2 regions of the Kocuria gwangalliensis genome follow, and region 1 is predicted to be linked to the other one. Evidence: predicted binding sites of a transcription regulator. Region 1 holds the regulator's gene; the other holds the start of a gene.
The links. Region 1 encodes HrcA, which represses chaperone genes, less so after heat shock. Its sites were predicted from a motif close to TTNGCACTCGNNNNNNNCGAGTGCNAA; they were not measured.
Positions count from the first base shown of each region.

Region 2: a site for HrcA is predicted at 3,890-3,916, ahead of groES (co-chaperone GroES). Genes of this name have one in related genera too.

Region 1 is NZ_BAABLN010000033.1:43,651-51,638, forward strand. It holds gene ABEA06_RS10500 (GerMN domain-containing protein) at 1-135, shown strand, start outside; gene ABEA06_RS10505 (16S rRNA (uracil(1498)-N(3))-methyltransferase) at 144-905, opposite strand; gene dnaJ (molecular chaperone DnaJ) at 902-2,044, opposite strand; gene hrcA (heat-inducible transcriptional repressor HrcA) at 2,118-3,131, opposite strand; gene ABEA06_RS10520 (DUF3097 domain-containing protein) at 3,304-4,170, shown strand; gene ABEA06_RS10525 (DUF4870 domain-containing protein) at 4,340-4,792, shown strand; gene hemW (radical SAM family heme chaperone HemW) at 4,878-6,122, opposite strand; gene lepA (translation elongation factor 4) at 6,122-7,978, opposite strand.
Region 2 is NZ_BAABLN010000017.1:46,147-54,134, forward strand. It holds gene ABEA06_RS07555 (iron ABC transporter ATP-binding protein) at 1-583, opposite strand, end outside; gene ABEA06_RS07560 (iron chelate uptake ABC transporter family permease subunit) at 580-1,575, opposite strand; gene ABEA06_RS07565 (ABC transporter permease) at 1,599-2,714, opposite strand; gene ABEA06_RS07570 (siderophore ABC transporter substrate-binding protein) at 2,711-3,676, opposite strand; gene groES (co-chaperone GroES) at 4,095-4,391, shown strand; gene groL (chaperonin GroEL) at 4,500-6,098, shown strand; gene ABEA06_RS07585 (acyltransferase family protein) at 6,252-7,988, shown strand, end outside.

The DNA.
Region 1 (7,988 bases):
GCTTCCTCAGCGGGTACGGAATTCAAGATACCCGTGGACCTGCCCGCCGGTGACTACACGGTCCGCGTGACCGGCAGCCCCAAGGACGAGGAGCAGGTCTCCGACGACCATACGGTCACCATCGTGGCCGACTAAGCCGACAGTCAACTCCACCGGCCGGTCAAGGCACACAACGCCGCAAGAGCCGCGGGCCCCGCGGTCGAGGCACGCATCACCTCGCGGCCCAGTTTCAGAGCGTGTGCGCCCGCCGCGGTGAAGTGTTCACGTTCGTGCTCACTGATGCCACCCTCGGGCCCCACGATCAACCCAATGGATGTCGCGGCGGTGAGTTCCTCGGCTCGCAGGGCGCCCCAGGAGGTCTCCGCCGACTCGTGCAATACGAACCAGCGCGTCTCGGGAGTGCTCCGGATCAGGGCGGTCAGGCCGGTGGAGTTCACGTGGTCTCCGAGCTCGGGCCAGCGGGCACGCCGGGACTGCTTGGCCGCGGCGGCCACCGTGGACTCCCATTTACCCAGCATCTTGGCGGCCCGCTCGGCCTTGAGTCGCACAATGCTGCGATCCGCCTGCCACGGAATCACCCGGTCCACACCGAGCTCCGTGGCGCTTTCGGCCGCTTGGAGATCCCGGTCTGCCTTGGCCAGGGCCTGGACCAGGATGAATTCGGTGTCCGGCGCCGGTTCGTGCGCCACTGCGGCCACCCGCACCGTCATCGCATCCTTCTCACCGCGCAGGAATTCACAGGCCGCACGGGTTCCGTGACCGTCCACGAGTTCCAGGGTCTGCCCGGCCCGCAATCTGCGCACGGTCACGGCATGGCGGGCCTCGGCGCCGGTGAGGTCGAAGTCCGCACCGGCGGTTGCCGCGCTCAGTTCACCGCGGTCGACAAAGAAGACCGGGTCCGTCACAGATCGTTGAACCGGTCCTTGAGCCGGGAGAAGAAACCGCCGGAGGACGGAGCGTTCACGGTGGTGGCGTCCGAACGACGCTCGCTGCGCAGTTGCGCCAATTGTTCGAGCAACTCGCGCTGTTCGGAATTGAGATCCTGAGGGGTGTCCACCTCGATGTGCACCTGCAGATCACCGCGGCCTTTACCGCGCAGGTGTGTGACACCCAAGTCATCGAGGGTCACGGTGGCACCCGATTGGGTGCCCGCTGCGACGTCGACGTCGCGGGCGCCGTCGAACGTGTCCAGCTGGACCGTGGTGCCCAACGCGGCCGAGGTCATGGGAATGCGGATGCGCGCGTGCAGGTCGTCGCCTTCGCGGTGGAAAGTGGGGTCTGGGTCGACCTTGAGTTCCACGTAGAGGTCGCCGTTGGGTCCCCCGGCGGTGCCGGCTTCGCCCTGACCCGACAGCCGGATCCGGTTACCGGACTGGATTCCCGCGGGGATCTTGATCGTCAGCGGACGACGATCGCGCACGCGCCCCTCGCCGTAGCACTCGTGGCAGGGGTTCTCGATCACGGTGCCGAATCCGTTACAGGTGGCGCACGGCGCCTGGGTGGTGACCACGCCCAGGATGGACTGCTTCTGGTACTGCATGTGTCCGGAACCTCGGCACATGGAACAGGTGGTGGGGCTGGAGCCCGGTTGGCAGCACGAGCCCTGACAGGTGGGGCAGACGACCGCGGTGTCCACGGTGATGTCCTTTTCCACACCGAACACGGCGTCCTTGAGGGACACGCGCACGTTGATGAGCGCGTCCTGGCCCTGCCGGGTTCGCGATTGGGGGCCGCGCTGGCCCGCGGCGCCCGCGCCCTGGAAGAACGTTTCGAAGATGTCCGCGAACCCGAAGCCGGAGCCGGGGAAGCCCCCGCCGAAGCCGGTGTCGGTTCCGTTCTCGTTTCCGGTGGCGTCGTACACGCGGCGCTTCTCGGGGTCCGCCAGGACGTCGTTCGCGTGGGAGACGCGCTTGAACTCTTCGGCGGCGTCCGGGGAGGGATTCACGTCCGGGTGCAGTTTACGGGCCTTCTTGCGGTAGGCGCGCTTGATCTCTTCCGGGCTGGCATCCCGGGTCACGCCCAGGGTTTCGTAGTGATCGCTCACGATGGAATCGATTCTTCTTTCGTCAGTGTGTAGTACTCAACGCGAATGGGGAACGCTGCCACGGTGGGCGCGGCTACTCCCCCAGCGTGTGGGACAAATAGCGGGCCACGGCTCGCACCGCGGCCATGGTGGAGGGGTAGTCCATGCGGGTGGGGCCGACCACTCCCAGTTTGGACACGGATTGCGGGCCGTAGCCGGTGGCCACCACGGACGTTTCCGCCAGCGGGTCATCGGTGCTGTCCGAGCCGATGCGTACGGCCACACCGCGGGCGTCCTGTTGCATCTCTGACAACAATCGCAGCATGACCACTTGTTCCTCAAGTGCTTCGAGGACTGGTCCGATACTGAGAGCAAAATCACCACTGAAGCGGGCCAGGTTGGCCGTGCCGGCCATGACCAGCCTGTGGTCCTCCGACGACGCCGCCAAAGCACCGAGTGCCTCCGCCACCACGGTGCCCGCCTCGACCAGTTCCGCGGGCAGGCGTTGGGCCGTCCCGGAGGCGGCTGCCTGGACGTCCCGCAGTGACCGTCCGACCACTCCCGCCAGTACCCGCGCCCGCAACTCCATGAGCTCGTGCTCGAGTAGCGCGCGGTGCAAGTCCACGACCCGCTGCAGCACCCTGCCGGAGGTGGGGATGAACACCACGAGCAACGAGGTACCACCCACGTCCACGAGTTCCACGTGGCGCACGGTGGTTCCCGACGCCGCGGGGTATTGAATGAGTGCCACCTGGTGGGTCAGCTGCGCCAGAAAGCGCACGGTCCGTTCCATGGCGTCGTCAAGGTCGCTGGCACCGTCCAGGAAGGACTGGATCGCCCGTTTCTGGGGCGATGACAACGGCCGGAGGGAGGCAATCTGGTCCACGAAGGTCCGGTACCCCTTGTCCGTGGGAATGCGGCCCGAGCTGGTGTGCGGGGCCACGATCAGGCCCTCTTCTTCCAAGGCGGCCATGTCATTGCGGACCGTGGCCGAGGAAACGCTCAACTGATGCCGTTCCACGAGCGCTTTGGATCCCACGGGCTCTCGTGAATGGACGTAGTCCTCCACGATCGCCCGCAAAATTTCGGCTCTGCGCGGTTGGCTCACTCGCTTCACCTCCCCGGCATGGACGGAATTCGGACATGAATCAGGACAGTGACTGTTCCTGGCACTCAACGGATGACAGTGCTAATTGTTTTCAGTGTACCTCCGAGGCGCCAACGCGCCATTTGGTACGCTCGCGGCTGATCATCCATCCCACACGTGAGGACAGCGCATCGTGAGAGCATCCGGTTGGAACTGGGGCCCGCAGGACCTGAGTAGTGCCTCGGTTGCGCGCACCGGCCCCGTGGCGCGAAACACCGCGTTGGAACCGGGCATGGTCCTGGAGGATGCGCAGACCGGTTGGGTGGGTGCCGCGGTCAGCCTGGAAACCATTGGCGGCATGCGCGTGGTGGGTTTGGAGGACCGGCGCGGCAAGATCAAGACCTTCCCGCTGGGCCCGGGTTTCCTGCTGGACGGAGAACCGATCAACCTGGGCCCGCCCGCGCGCAAGACCGGTCCTCGGAAGCCCGCCCGCACCCGATCCGGCTCCGTGGCCGTTGAGGGTTTGCGTGCACGTGTGGCCAAGGAGTCCCGCATCTGGGTGGAGGGCTATCACGACGCCGAACTGGTCGCCAAGGTCTGGGGGCATGACCTGGCTGTGGAGGGCATCGTGGTGGAACCGCTCCATGGAATCGACGACCTGCCGACCGCGGTCCGCGACTTCAACCCCGGCCCCGAGCGGCGCCTGGGCGTTCTGGTGGACCATCTGGTCACAGGCTCCAAGGAATCCAAGATCGCCGCGAACGCGCTGCGCGTACCCGGTGCGCGGGACAATGTGCTGGTGCTGGGCCATCCGTACGTGGATATTTGGCAGGCCGTGAAGCCGTCGGTCCTGGGGTTGGCCGAGTGGCCGGTGATACCACGCGGAATCGACTGGAAAACCGGCATGGCCAAGGCACTGGGTCTGCCCCACAAGACTCCCGCGGACATCGGTCAGGCCTGGCAGGCGATCCTGGCCCGGGTGGATTCCTATGCGGATCTGGAACCGTCGCTGTTGGGACGGGTCGAGGAACTCATCGACTTTCTGACGGCCCCCCGGTAACGAGGCCACCGCTGCGGATTCGCGGGGCCACAGGTCCGCGGATCCTGGTGGTGCGACTAACACCGGCGTCTCAGCGTGGGGCCAGTATCGAGACCTTAGAATGAATCGAAGATTTCCGGCGCAGTGATACTTGGCACTACGGGCTCGTGGCCCCGAAAAGAGATATGTAGTGGTTGATCAACCCCCCTCCCGATCCGGTTCGCGACCGGTCCCCGCAGACAGCCCCCCGTTCGAACGCGTTCCCGCTCGGGCCGAGCCCTTAGACATCTCCCAGGACAAGCAGTTCGCCACCCTCGCGCACCTGGGCGGTGTGGTCGGGGCACTACCCAGCTATGTGATTCACCGCACCCTGGGCGAGCGCGGGCCGTTCACCCGACAGGAGTCCCGGGAAGCGCTCAACTTCTCCCTGTTGCCCACCGTGATCATCCTGGTGGGCATCGGACTGTCATTGATTCCCGCGGTCGGTTGGATCTTTGCCCTGATTGCCTCCCTCACCTGGGTGGTCCTGGCCGCGCAATCGGTGATCGCGGGGATCAAGGTCAACCAGGGTGAGCCCTACCAGTACCGCGGCAACACCCACATGTTCGACAGACTGCAGGCCGACCGCGCAGCCAGGCCCTGAAGGGCTCCTTAGATACGACGCCGCCGCGTCCGGGGTGATCCTGGCGCGGCGGCTTCCGTCCGTCTCCCGTCCCAGGCCGTAACGCTCACCAGTTGAGAAGGCGACGTGTGACGGCGTCGGCCATGAGACGACCCTGGTCGGTGAGGATCACGTGCCCGCCGACAGCGGCGTGGCCGTCCACCCAGCCGTCGGCAATGAGCCCGGCCACGGCGGTGCGCCCCTCGGGGCGCAGGCTCGACGTCTCCAGTCCCTCCCGGACGCGGATGCCCAGCATCACGTGCTCGAGGTACTGGGTGTCCCGGTCCAGGCTCTCGCGACCCACGGCCGGTGATAGACCCTCACGGATCTTGTTCGTGTAGGGCAACGGATGCTTGATGTTCCACCAGCGAACACCGTCCATGTGGGAGTGGGCGCCCGGGCCGATCCCCCACCAATCCTGATTGCGCCAATAGGCAATGTTGTGTGCGCTGCGGTTTTGTTCGGCGCTGCGGCCCTCGCCCGCGCGGGACCAGTTGGAGACCTCGTACCAGTCGAACCCGGCCTCGCGCAGCAGACCGTCGGCCAGGATGTATTTCTCGGCCTGATCATCGGGATCCACCTCCGGAACCTCGCCGCGTCGGATCTGGGCGGCGAGCTTGGTGCCGTCCTCGATGATCAGCGAATACGCGGAGAGGTGATCGGGCCCCAGGTCCAGGGCGGTTTCCACGGAACGCCGCCAATCGGGCAGGGACTCCCCCGGTGTGCCGTAAATCAGATCGACACTGGCCGACAGCCCCGCCTTCCGGGCACCGGCCACCGCGAGAGGCACATTGGCCGGGGTGTGGGTACGCTCCAGCACCGTGAGCACGTGGGGTACGGCGGATTGCATGCCGAAGGACACGCGGTTCACGCCCGCCTCGGCCAGGACCTCGAACGTGCGGTCCGTCACCGAGTCAGGGTTGGCCTCCACCGTGATTTCCGCGTCCGGGGCCAACCCGAAACTCTCGCGTGCCTGCCTCAGAACAGCCGCGAGATTCTCGGCCGGGAGCAGCGTGGGTGTGCCACCGCCGAAGAACACGCTGTGCAGCGGACGCGGTGGCGCCCCGGCGGCGTCGAGAACGGCACGACCGAAGCGGACCTCCGCGGCGGCGTCGTGATGGTAATCCTCACGGGACACGTCCGGGCCCAGCTGGGACATCGTGTACGTGTTGAAGTCGCAGTAGCCGCAGCGCACCGCGCAGAACGGGACGTGCACGTACAGGCTCAACGTGCGTTCGTGCGCCCGGGCCACCGCGCTCGGGGGTAGGGACCCGTCCGCGGGAGCCGGGTCCCCTTCGGGCTGGGCGGGCATTACTTCTTTTTGTCCTTGCCCGGCTCTTCGTCGGAGGACAGCGCGGCCACGAAGGCCTCCTGGGGAACCTCCACGCGGCCCACCATCTTCATGCGCTTCTTGCCTTCCTTCTGCTTCTCGAGCAGCTTGCGCTTACGGGAGATGTCGCCGCCGTAGCACTTGGACAGCACGTCCTTGCGGATCGCGCGAATGTTCTCGCGGGCAATGACGCGCGAACCGATGGCCGCCTGAATGGGCACCTCGTACTGCTGGCGCGGAATCAGGTTCTTGAGCTTGCCGGTCATCACCACGCCGTACGAGTAGGCCTTGTCCTTGTGGGTGATGGCGCTGAATGCGTCCACTTGCTCGCCCTGCAGCAGGATGTCCACCTTGACCAGGTCGGCGGCCTGTTCGCCGTCCGCCTTCCAGTCCAGGGACGCGTAACCGCGGGTCTTGGACTTGAGCAGATCGAAAAAGTCGAACACGATTTCCGCGAGCGGCAGGCGGTAGCGCAGCTCCACTCGGTCCTCCGAGAGGTAATCCATGCCCTTCATTTCACCGCGCTTGGACTGGCACAGCTCCATCACGGCGCCAATGAACTCGGAGGGCACCAGCACGGTGGCCGAGACCATGGGCTCACGGATCTCGTTGATGCGACCCTCGGGGAACTCGGACGGGTTGGTCACCTCGGTTTCCGAGTTGTCCTCGAGCGTCACGTTGTAGGACACCGAGGGCGCGGTGGAGATCAGGTCCAGGTTGAACTCTCGTTCCAACCGGTCGCGGGTGATTTCCAAGTGCAGCAGACCCAGGAAGCCGCAGCGGAAACCGAATCCCAGTGCGGTGGAGGTTTCGGGTTCGTAGACCAGGGCGGCGTCGTTGAGTTGGAGCTTCTCCAGTGCGTCACGCAGCACGGGGTAGTCCGAGCCCTCGACCGGGAACAGGCCGGAGAAGACCATGGGCTTGGGGTCCTCGTAACCGCCCAGCGATTCCTCCGCCGGTTTGATGTGCGAGGTGACCGTATCGCCCACGCGGGACTGGCGGACGTCCTTCACACCGGTGATCAGGTAACCGACCTCGCCCACGCTCAAGCCGTTGGACGGGGTGGGTTCGGGGGAAATCACGCCGATCTCCAGCATTTCGTGGGCCGCGCCCGTGGACATCATGCGGATGCGTTCGCGCGGCTTGAGGGTGCCGTCCACCACGCGCACGTACGTGACCACGCCGCGGTAGGTGTCGTACACGGAGTCGAAAATCATGGCCCGTGAGGGGGCATCCTCGACGCCCTGCGGCGGCGGAACGTCCCGCACGATCCTGTCCAGCAGGGCTTCCACGCCCACACCGGTCTTGCCGGATACCCGCAGCACCTCGTCCGGTTCCACACCGATCAGGTTCGCCAGTTCTTCCGCGTACTTGTCCGGCTGGGCCGCGGGCAGGTCGATCTTGTTGAGCACGGGAATGATCGTGAGGTCGTTCTCGAGCGCCAGGTAGAGGTTGGCCAGCGTCTGGGCTTCGATGCCCTGAGCGGCGTCCACCAGCAAGAGGGTGGCTTCGCACGCGGCCAAGGAACGGGACACCTCGTACGTGAAGTCCACGTGCCCCGGGGTGTCGATCATGTTCAAGGCGTAATCGGTGCCGTCCACGTTCCACGGCATGCGCACGGCCTGAGACTTAATAGTGATACCGCGTTCGCGTTCAATGTCCATGCGGTCCAGGTACTGGGCCTTCATTTGCCGCGGGGTCACCACCCCGGTGGCCTGCAGCATGCGGTCGGCCAGCGTGGACTTACCGTGGTCGATGTGGGCGATGATGCAGAAATTTCTGAGCACCGAGGGGTCGGTCGAGGCGGGTGCCGGTGGGTTGACGGCCAACGGTGACACAGGCGGTCCT
Region 2 (7,988 bases), on a different contig from region 1:
CGTGGATCACCAGGATCACGGTCTTACCGAGCTCGTGGGTCATGCGCCGCAGGAGCTTCATCATTTCCACGGAGTGCTTCATGTCCAGGTTGTTGAGCGGCTCGTCCAGGAGCACGTAATCGGTGTCCTGGGCGATCACCATGGCAATGAACACGCGCTGGCGCTGGCCGCCGGAGAGCTCGTCCACATAGCGGTCCTGGAACTCGTTGAGGTTCAAATAGTCCAGGGCCCGGTCGATGTGTTCGGTGTCGTCGGGACGCAGCCGGCCCTTGGAATGCGGGAAACGGCCGAAACCCACCAGATCGCGCACCGTCAGGCGGACGTTCAGCGTGTTTTCCTGGCGCAGGATGGACAGCTTCTTGGCGAGCACGTCCGAGGGGGTATTGAGTACGTCGTGTTCATCCACGAACACGGATCCATTGTCCATGGCCACCAGGCGGGCGATCATGGACAGCACCGTGGACTTGCCGGCGCCGTTGGCGCCAATGATCGACACCACGCCACCGGACTCGATCTGAGCCGAGACATGGTCCACCACGGTCGTCTCGCCATATGTCTTGGTGAGACCGGACAGCTCGATCACTTGATGGACCCTCTCAACAGCAGGAACAAGAACAACAACCCACCGCAGAACTCAATCACAATGGACAATGCCGTATCGAACGCGAACACGCGTTCCAGGATCAATTGTCCGCCCACCAGTGCCACAACGCCCAACAGCACGGAGATCGGCAGGATCCAGGCGTGTCGGAACGTGCGGCACAGGGCGTAGGCCAGGTTCGCGACAATCAGGCCGAAGAACGTAATGGGACCCACCAGAGCGGTGCACACACCCACGAAGACCGAGCACACGATCAGCACCGTGGTCACGGTACGGGTGTGATTGATCCCCAAACTGATGGAAGTGTCGCGTCCCAGGGACAACACGTCGAAGCGACGGCGCATCACGACCAGCGGAACGGTGGCGACCGCAATGATGAGCACGGAAATTTGCAGCAGCCCCAGGTCCACACCCGTGAATGAGGCGAACATGGAGTCCTGAAGCACCATGAACTCACTGGGATCCAGCAACCGCTGCAGCAGCGAGGAAATGCCGCGGAACAGCGTGCCGAACACGATTCCGATCAGCAGCACCAGGTGCAGGGACAGGCCGGAACCGGTGAACAGCCAGCGGTACATGATGGCCGCGAAGACCACCATGAGTCCGAGCTCCAACAGGAACAGGGGATAGGTACCCAGCTGCGTGCGGCCCACTGTGCCGATCGCGAAGATCAGGACCGTCTGGATGAGCATGAACAGGGAATCGAAGCCCATGATGGAGGGCGTCAGGATCCTGTTGGAGGTGACCGTCTGGAACAGCACGGTGGAGACACCCACGCAGAAGGCCACCAGGACCATGGTGAACACGCGGTTCGCGCGGCGGGGGAGCACGTAGGCGGCATTGGAGTCGAGCCCCAGGAACAAGTACAGGCCGATGCACACGAGCGCCAGGACGCCGATACCGGCGGTGACCACGGCCGGCGACACGGATCGCACGACAAAGCGTTTGCGCTTCTGCTGAATGGCGCTGGGCATCGGCAGAGCGGAGGACTTGGGGGTCATCGGGAACGAGCTCGCTTCCGCAGCAACATGGCCAAGAAGATAGCGGCACCCACCACGGCCACCACGGTGCCCACGGGAATTTCGAACGGAAAACGGATCACACGGCCCACAATGTCGCACACGAGCACGAAGCCCGCGCCGAAGACGCCTACCCATGGAACCGAGCGGCGCATGTTGTCACCGATCAGCAGTGACACGATGTTGGGTACCACCAGGCCCAGGAACGGAATGGAGCCGATGGTCACGACCACCACGGCGGAGATCAGGGCCACGATGGTCATGCCGAGCGCCATGATGCGCTTGTAGTTCACCCCGAGGGTCGTTGAGACGTCCTGGCCCATGCCCGCCACGGTGAAGCGGTCGGCGGCAATGTAGCCGATCAGGGTCAGCGCGGCCACGAGCCAGAGCAGTTCGTAGCGGCCCTTGATCACACCGGAGAAGTCGCCGATCATCCAGGTGTTCAGCGTCTGCAGCAGGTTGAATCGGTAGGCGAAGAACGTGGTGATCGCGGCAATGACGTTGCCGAGCATGATGCCGACCAGCGGTACGAGCAACGCATTGCGCAGCGGGATCTTTTGCAGCACGGCAAGGAACAATGCGGTACCGCCCACGGCGAAGACCGCGGCCACACCCATCTTGCCGAGCAGAGGAGCGCTCGGGATCAGCACGGTGACGGCGAGCAGACCCAGGGAGGCGGATTCCACGGTGCCGACCGTGGAGGGCTCCACGAATTTATTGCGTGCCATTTGCTGCATGATCAGGCCGGCAACGGCCATGGCCATGCCGGCAAGAATCACGGAGATGGTGCGCGGGAAACGGGAGACGGAGAGGAGATGGAAGGACTCTTGGAGTCCGGCGGTGTCCCCGCCGGCCACCTGACGGATCAGGGTGGCCGGCGTGACATCCGCGACGCCCACGAACGTTGAGATCACTGCCAGGACGAAGACCGCGAGGGCCGCCGTCACCAGGGCGCCGTTGGAGCGGAGCAACCGCTTGAAGGGCCCGGGTGTGGTGGCCCGGTCCGTGCGGTTGGTCCTTCCACGGGTTGCAGCGGGTTCGGGAACCGAACCGTTGCCGCCGGTGTTCTCAGGTGCGCGAGCGATAGTGCTCACGTCAAGCTGTCCTGAACTTCAGTGATCATTGCGGGGAAGTTGTTCAGGCCGGGTCCCACGATGTACCACGCGGAGGGATCCAGGTAGGTGATCTGGTCCTTGGTGGCGGCGGTGGTCTGGTTGACCAGGTCGTTGTCCAGTACCTGCTGCGCGGCCTGACCGGATTCTCCCTGGCCCACGGCCACGTCGCGGTCGATCACGTACAGGCGGTCCGGGTTGGCCTCGGAGATGGCCTCGAAGGAAAGGGACTCGCCGTGGCTGCCTTCGGACTGCACGTCACCGGCGGGTTCCAGGCCCAGGGTGTCAAAGATGATGTTGCCGAAACGCGAACCGGGGCCGTAGGCGTTGACCTCGCCGGCGTTGGTCATCAGGAACATGGCGGAACCCGCGTCGGCCGCGGCTTGTTTGGTGTCGGAGATCTGCTGGTCCACATCGGCCAGCTTGTCCTCGACCTCGGACTCCTTACCCAGGATCTGCCCGATGGTCTCGGACTGCTTCTTGAACGAAGCCACCGGATCCTTCTGATCCATGGTCAGATCCACGGTGGGTGCGATTTCCGAGAACTGGTCGTAGAAGTCGGCGGTGCGACCGGAAATGATGATCAGGTCCGGGTTGGCGGCGGAGATCGCTTCCATGTCCGGTTCCTTCATGCCACCGGCGTTGACGTACTTCTCGTCCTGGTACTTCTCGAACTCGTCCGGCAGGGACGCGGGCTTGGGGAGGCCGTCGACCTCTTCGCCCAGGGCCTCGAAGCTGTCGATCACACCCAGATCCATGGAAATCACGGTCTCGGGGTTCTTGGGGACCTCGGTGGTGCCCTGGACGTGCTCCACGGTCACGGTTTCGTTCGACGAACTTTCCTCGGAGGAGGAGTCGCCGGCGGCTTCGGTGGAGCAACCGGTGAGAGCGAGCAGGCCACCTGCGGTGAGCAGTGCCATGGCCTTAGGGCTGATGCGGTTCATTACGTTCCTCAAGTGTCAGGGAAGGTGCGAGATCGTGCGGCCGCGCAAGCCGGTGGCGATGCCGGGTAGGTACGACGGCGCCGTCGTCCCCTGACCCGCGGATGCATCGTCTTAGGATTGCCTTACCTGACAAGCTATCGGGAGCCGTCTCGTGTACGCAAACTAATAGCGAATATATTAATGTCCTAAATGACTTCACCGGCGAGTGAACGTTTGGCACTCGCCTTGACCGACTGCCAGCCCAACCCTAGAGTGACTATTGGCACTCTCCGGGTGAGGGTGCTAAGGGCCAGGCGCTCAATCGGCACCGCGACGACGGTTGGCACGCCAACTGGCTCGTAGCGCATCCGCGGTCACGGGACCCCGTGAACCACCGTGGGCGCTCACCGTCTCATACGCCTAAAGAAAGGGAGAGATCGTGTCGGTCTCCATCAAGCCTCTCGAGGACCGCATTGTGGTCCAGCCACTGGCCGCCGAGCAGACTACTGCTTCCGGTCTGGTCATCCCCGATACCGCCAAGGAAAAGCCCCAGGAGGGCACCGTCCTGGCTGTGGGTCCGGGCCGCGTCGACGACAAGGGCAACCGCATTCCCGTGGACGTCAAGGAAGGTGACCTGGTCATCTTCTCCAAGTACGGCGGAACCGAGGTCAAGTACAACGGCGAAGAGTACCTCGTGCTCCCGGCACGCGACGTGCTGGCTGTCATCGAGAAGTAAATCTTCCACAACCTTTCTGCGCGGTGCCCGCTGCGCCTACTCGTGAGTGGGTGGCGCACGGGTACCGCGTTATTCATTCTTAGTCTTCTCGCCCGATAAGGAGCACACATGCCCAAGCAGTTGGCGTTCAACGACGCCGCTCGCAAAGCCCTTGAGGCCGGTGTCAACCGGCTAGCCGACACTGTCAAGGTCACCCTCGGCCCGCGCGGGCGCAACGTTGTCCTGGACAAGAAGTGGGGCGCCCCCACGATCACCAACGACGGCGTCACCATTGCTCGCGAAGTAGAGCTGGACGACCCGTACGAGAACCTCGGCGCGCAGCTCGCCAAGGAGGTCGCCACCAAGACCAACGATGTTGCCGGTGACGGCACCACCACCGCGACCGTGCTGGCTCAGGCACTGGTCAAGGAGGGTCTGCGCAACGTGGCCGCCGGTGCAGCGCCCAGCGAGATCAAGCGTGGAATCGAAGCCGCGGTGGAGGCCGTCTCCCAGCGACTGCTGGACAACGCCCGCCCGGTCGAAGGCCAGGACGTGGCCCACGTGGCCGCGATCTCCGCGCAGTCCACCGAGATCGGTGAGCTGATTGCTCGCGCGTTCGAGACCGTGGGCACGGACGGCGTCATCACCATCGAGGACGGCTCCTCCACAGAGGTCGAGCTGGAGGTCACCGAAGGTATGCAGTTCGACAAGGGCTACCTCTCGCCCTCCTTCATCACCGATCAGGAACGTCAGGAAGCCGTCCTCGAGGACAGCCTGATCCTGCTCTACCAGGGCAAGATCTCCTCCGTGCAGGACCTGATGCCCGTTCTGGAGAAGGTGCTGCAGGCCAAGAAGCCGCTGACGATCATTGCAGAGGACGTCGAGGGCGAAGCCCTGTCCACCCTGGTGGTCAATAAGTTGCGTGGCACCCTGGACGTCGTCGCCCTGAAGGCTCCCGGTTTCGGTGACCGCCGCAAGGCGATCATGCAGGACCTGGCCGTGCTGACCAACGGCACTGTGATCACCGCCGAGCTGGGCATTTCGCTGGACAGTGTTGACCTGACCCAGCTGGGTACCGCTCGTCGCGTGAGCGTGACCAAGAGCCTGACCACCGTGGTGGACGGCGGCGGTACGGCCGAGCAGATCGCCGATCGCGTGGCTGAGATCAAGGCAGAGGTGGAGCGCACCGATTCCGAATGGGATCGCGAAAAGCTCCAGGAACGACTGGCTCGTCTGGCCGGCGGCATCTCGGTGGTCAAGGTGGGCGCCGCCACAGAGGTGGAGCAGAAGGAACGCAAGCACCGCATCGAAGACGCCGTCTCCTCGACCCGCGCCGCACTCGAAGAGGGCATCGTGGCCGGCGGCGGTTCCGCTCTGGTGCACGCATCCAAGGCGCTCGACGGCGCCGAACTCGGTCTCGACGGCGACGCCGCCACGGCCGTGGGTATCGTGCGTCGCGCCCTGGTCCAGCCCTTGCGTTGGATCGCAGAGAACGCCGGACAGGACGGCTACGTAGTGGCCTCCCGCGTGGCGGACCTCGAGCCGGGCCACGGCTACAACGCCGTGACCGGAGAGTACGAGAACTTGGTCTCGGCCGGCATCATCGACCCGGTCAAGGTCACCCGTTCCGCCCTGCAGAACGCCGCATCCATTGCCGCTCTGGTGCTCACCACCGAAACTCTGGTGGCCGAGAAGAAGAACGACTCTGAGGATCACCACCAGCACTGATCTGCTGCGATGAGATCCACGCTGACCGGCGGTTCGCCCACATCACGGGCGGGCCGCCGGTTTTTCATTGCGTGGATCCAGTAGCTGTCCTTACTGGCGGTGACGACGGACCTCGATTCTGCATGTCAACTCGAGGGGGTTAAGGTGGCAGTCATGCCCGAAACCCTTCCCCCACGGTCGAGCGCGCCCCACGTTCGCCCCGACGTCGTCTCGCGCTATTCCGGTTTCCGAACCGAAGTGCAGGGTTTGCGCGCCGTAGCGGTCCTGCTGGTGGTGATTTACCACGTGTTTCTGGGCCGGGTGTCGGGCGGTGTGGACATCTTCTTGTTGATCTCCGCGTTCTTCATGACGTTGTCTTTTGTGCGCAAGATCGAAAGCGGTCGCCCGCTGGCCATCGGCCGGTACTGGTTGCACACGTTCAAGCGGCTGCTTCCGCTGGCCACCGTGGTGATTCTCGTGACGATCGGGTTGCTCACGGTGTTTCCCGAGTCCTCGGTCGCGCAGTTCCGCTGGGAGGCCCTGGCGTCCGTGTTCTACGTGGAGAACTGGGCTCTTGCGGCGTCGTCGGTGGATTATTACGCGGCGGATCATTCCACGGCCTCGCCGTTCCAGCATTTCTGGTCCCTGTCCGTCCAGGGCCAGGTCTTCTTGTTGTGGCCGTTGCTCTTTGGTTTCGCGTGGCTACTACGACGCCGCACACGCATCAGTTCGGTGCCCATTTTGGTGGTGTGTTTCGGGCTGATTTTTGCGGCGTCCATGATTTTTTCGGTGATCACGACCGAGACTCAGCAGGCTTACGCCTATTTCGACACCCGTGCCCGGTTGTGGGAGTTCGCGCTGGGTTCTCTGATCGCCTTGGCGATTCCCTACCTCAATCCGCCGCGGGTGCTGCGCATCATCCTGGGGTGGGTGGGCATTGTGAGCATGGTGTCCGTGGGCGTCCTGGTGGACGTTCAAGGTGCTTTCCCGGGCTGGATCGCTCTGTGGCCGCTGCTGTCCGCGGCCGCAATCATCGTGGCCGGTAACACCGAGTCCCGGGTGGGGTTCGACCGGTTTTTGTCCTGGCGGCCCGTGGTGAAGTTGGGCGACGCCGCCTACGCGTTGTACCTGGTGCATTGGCCTCTGCTGGTCACGTACCTGGTCATCATGGATCGTCCCTGGGCCGGACCGCGTTCGGGTGTTGCGCTGGTGCTGGTGTCGATTGTTCTGGCGCTGGTGCTCACGGCGTTCATTGAAAACCCGCTCAAGGCGTGGACGTGGCCCGAGCAGACCAAGCGCCGTTTGGCACTCGTGATCATCGCGTGTTTAGCGGTGGTTTCCACTGCGGTACTGTCCTGGGCCGCCGTGGACGCCCACCGCAGCGCGCAGTTGGAAGCGGAGGCCGCGCGCAACAACCCCGGGGCAGCGGCACTTGCGGTCGAGGATCCCAGCGGCACCGAGACGGATGCGCCGCTGGTGCCGATCATTCAAGGGGATTACCCGAAACCGTCCCTGGGAGAGCCCTGCCCGGAAGAAATGGGTTTGAGTGCCGCAAATCAGACATGGTGTGGAATCACCATCGATGATCCGCAGGCAAGCCAAACGATTCTCGTGGTGGGCAACAGCCACACGATCCAATGGCTTCCGGCCATTGAGGATCTGGCGCGCAGCCAAGGGTGGAACATGGTGAGTTACATTCGGGGAAACTGCATCCTGGGCAGCGCCGATGACCAAGTGAGGGATCAGGCGGAGTGCGCAGAATGGCTCAGTGAGATCGACAAGGTCATCGATGACGCAGATCCGGACTTGGTCGTCACGACAGGCACCCGCTCCTTGGAAGACGGGGGTGAAGACCTGAGCCCGGGAATGGTGGAGAAGTTGCAGGAGTTGTCGCAAAAGACCGGGCATCTC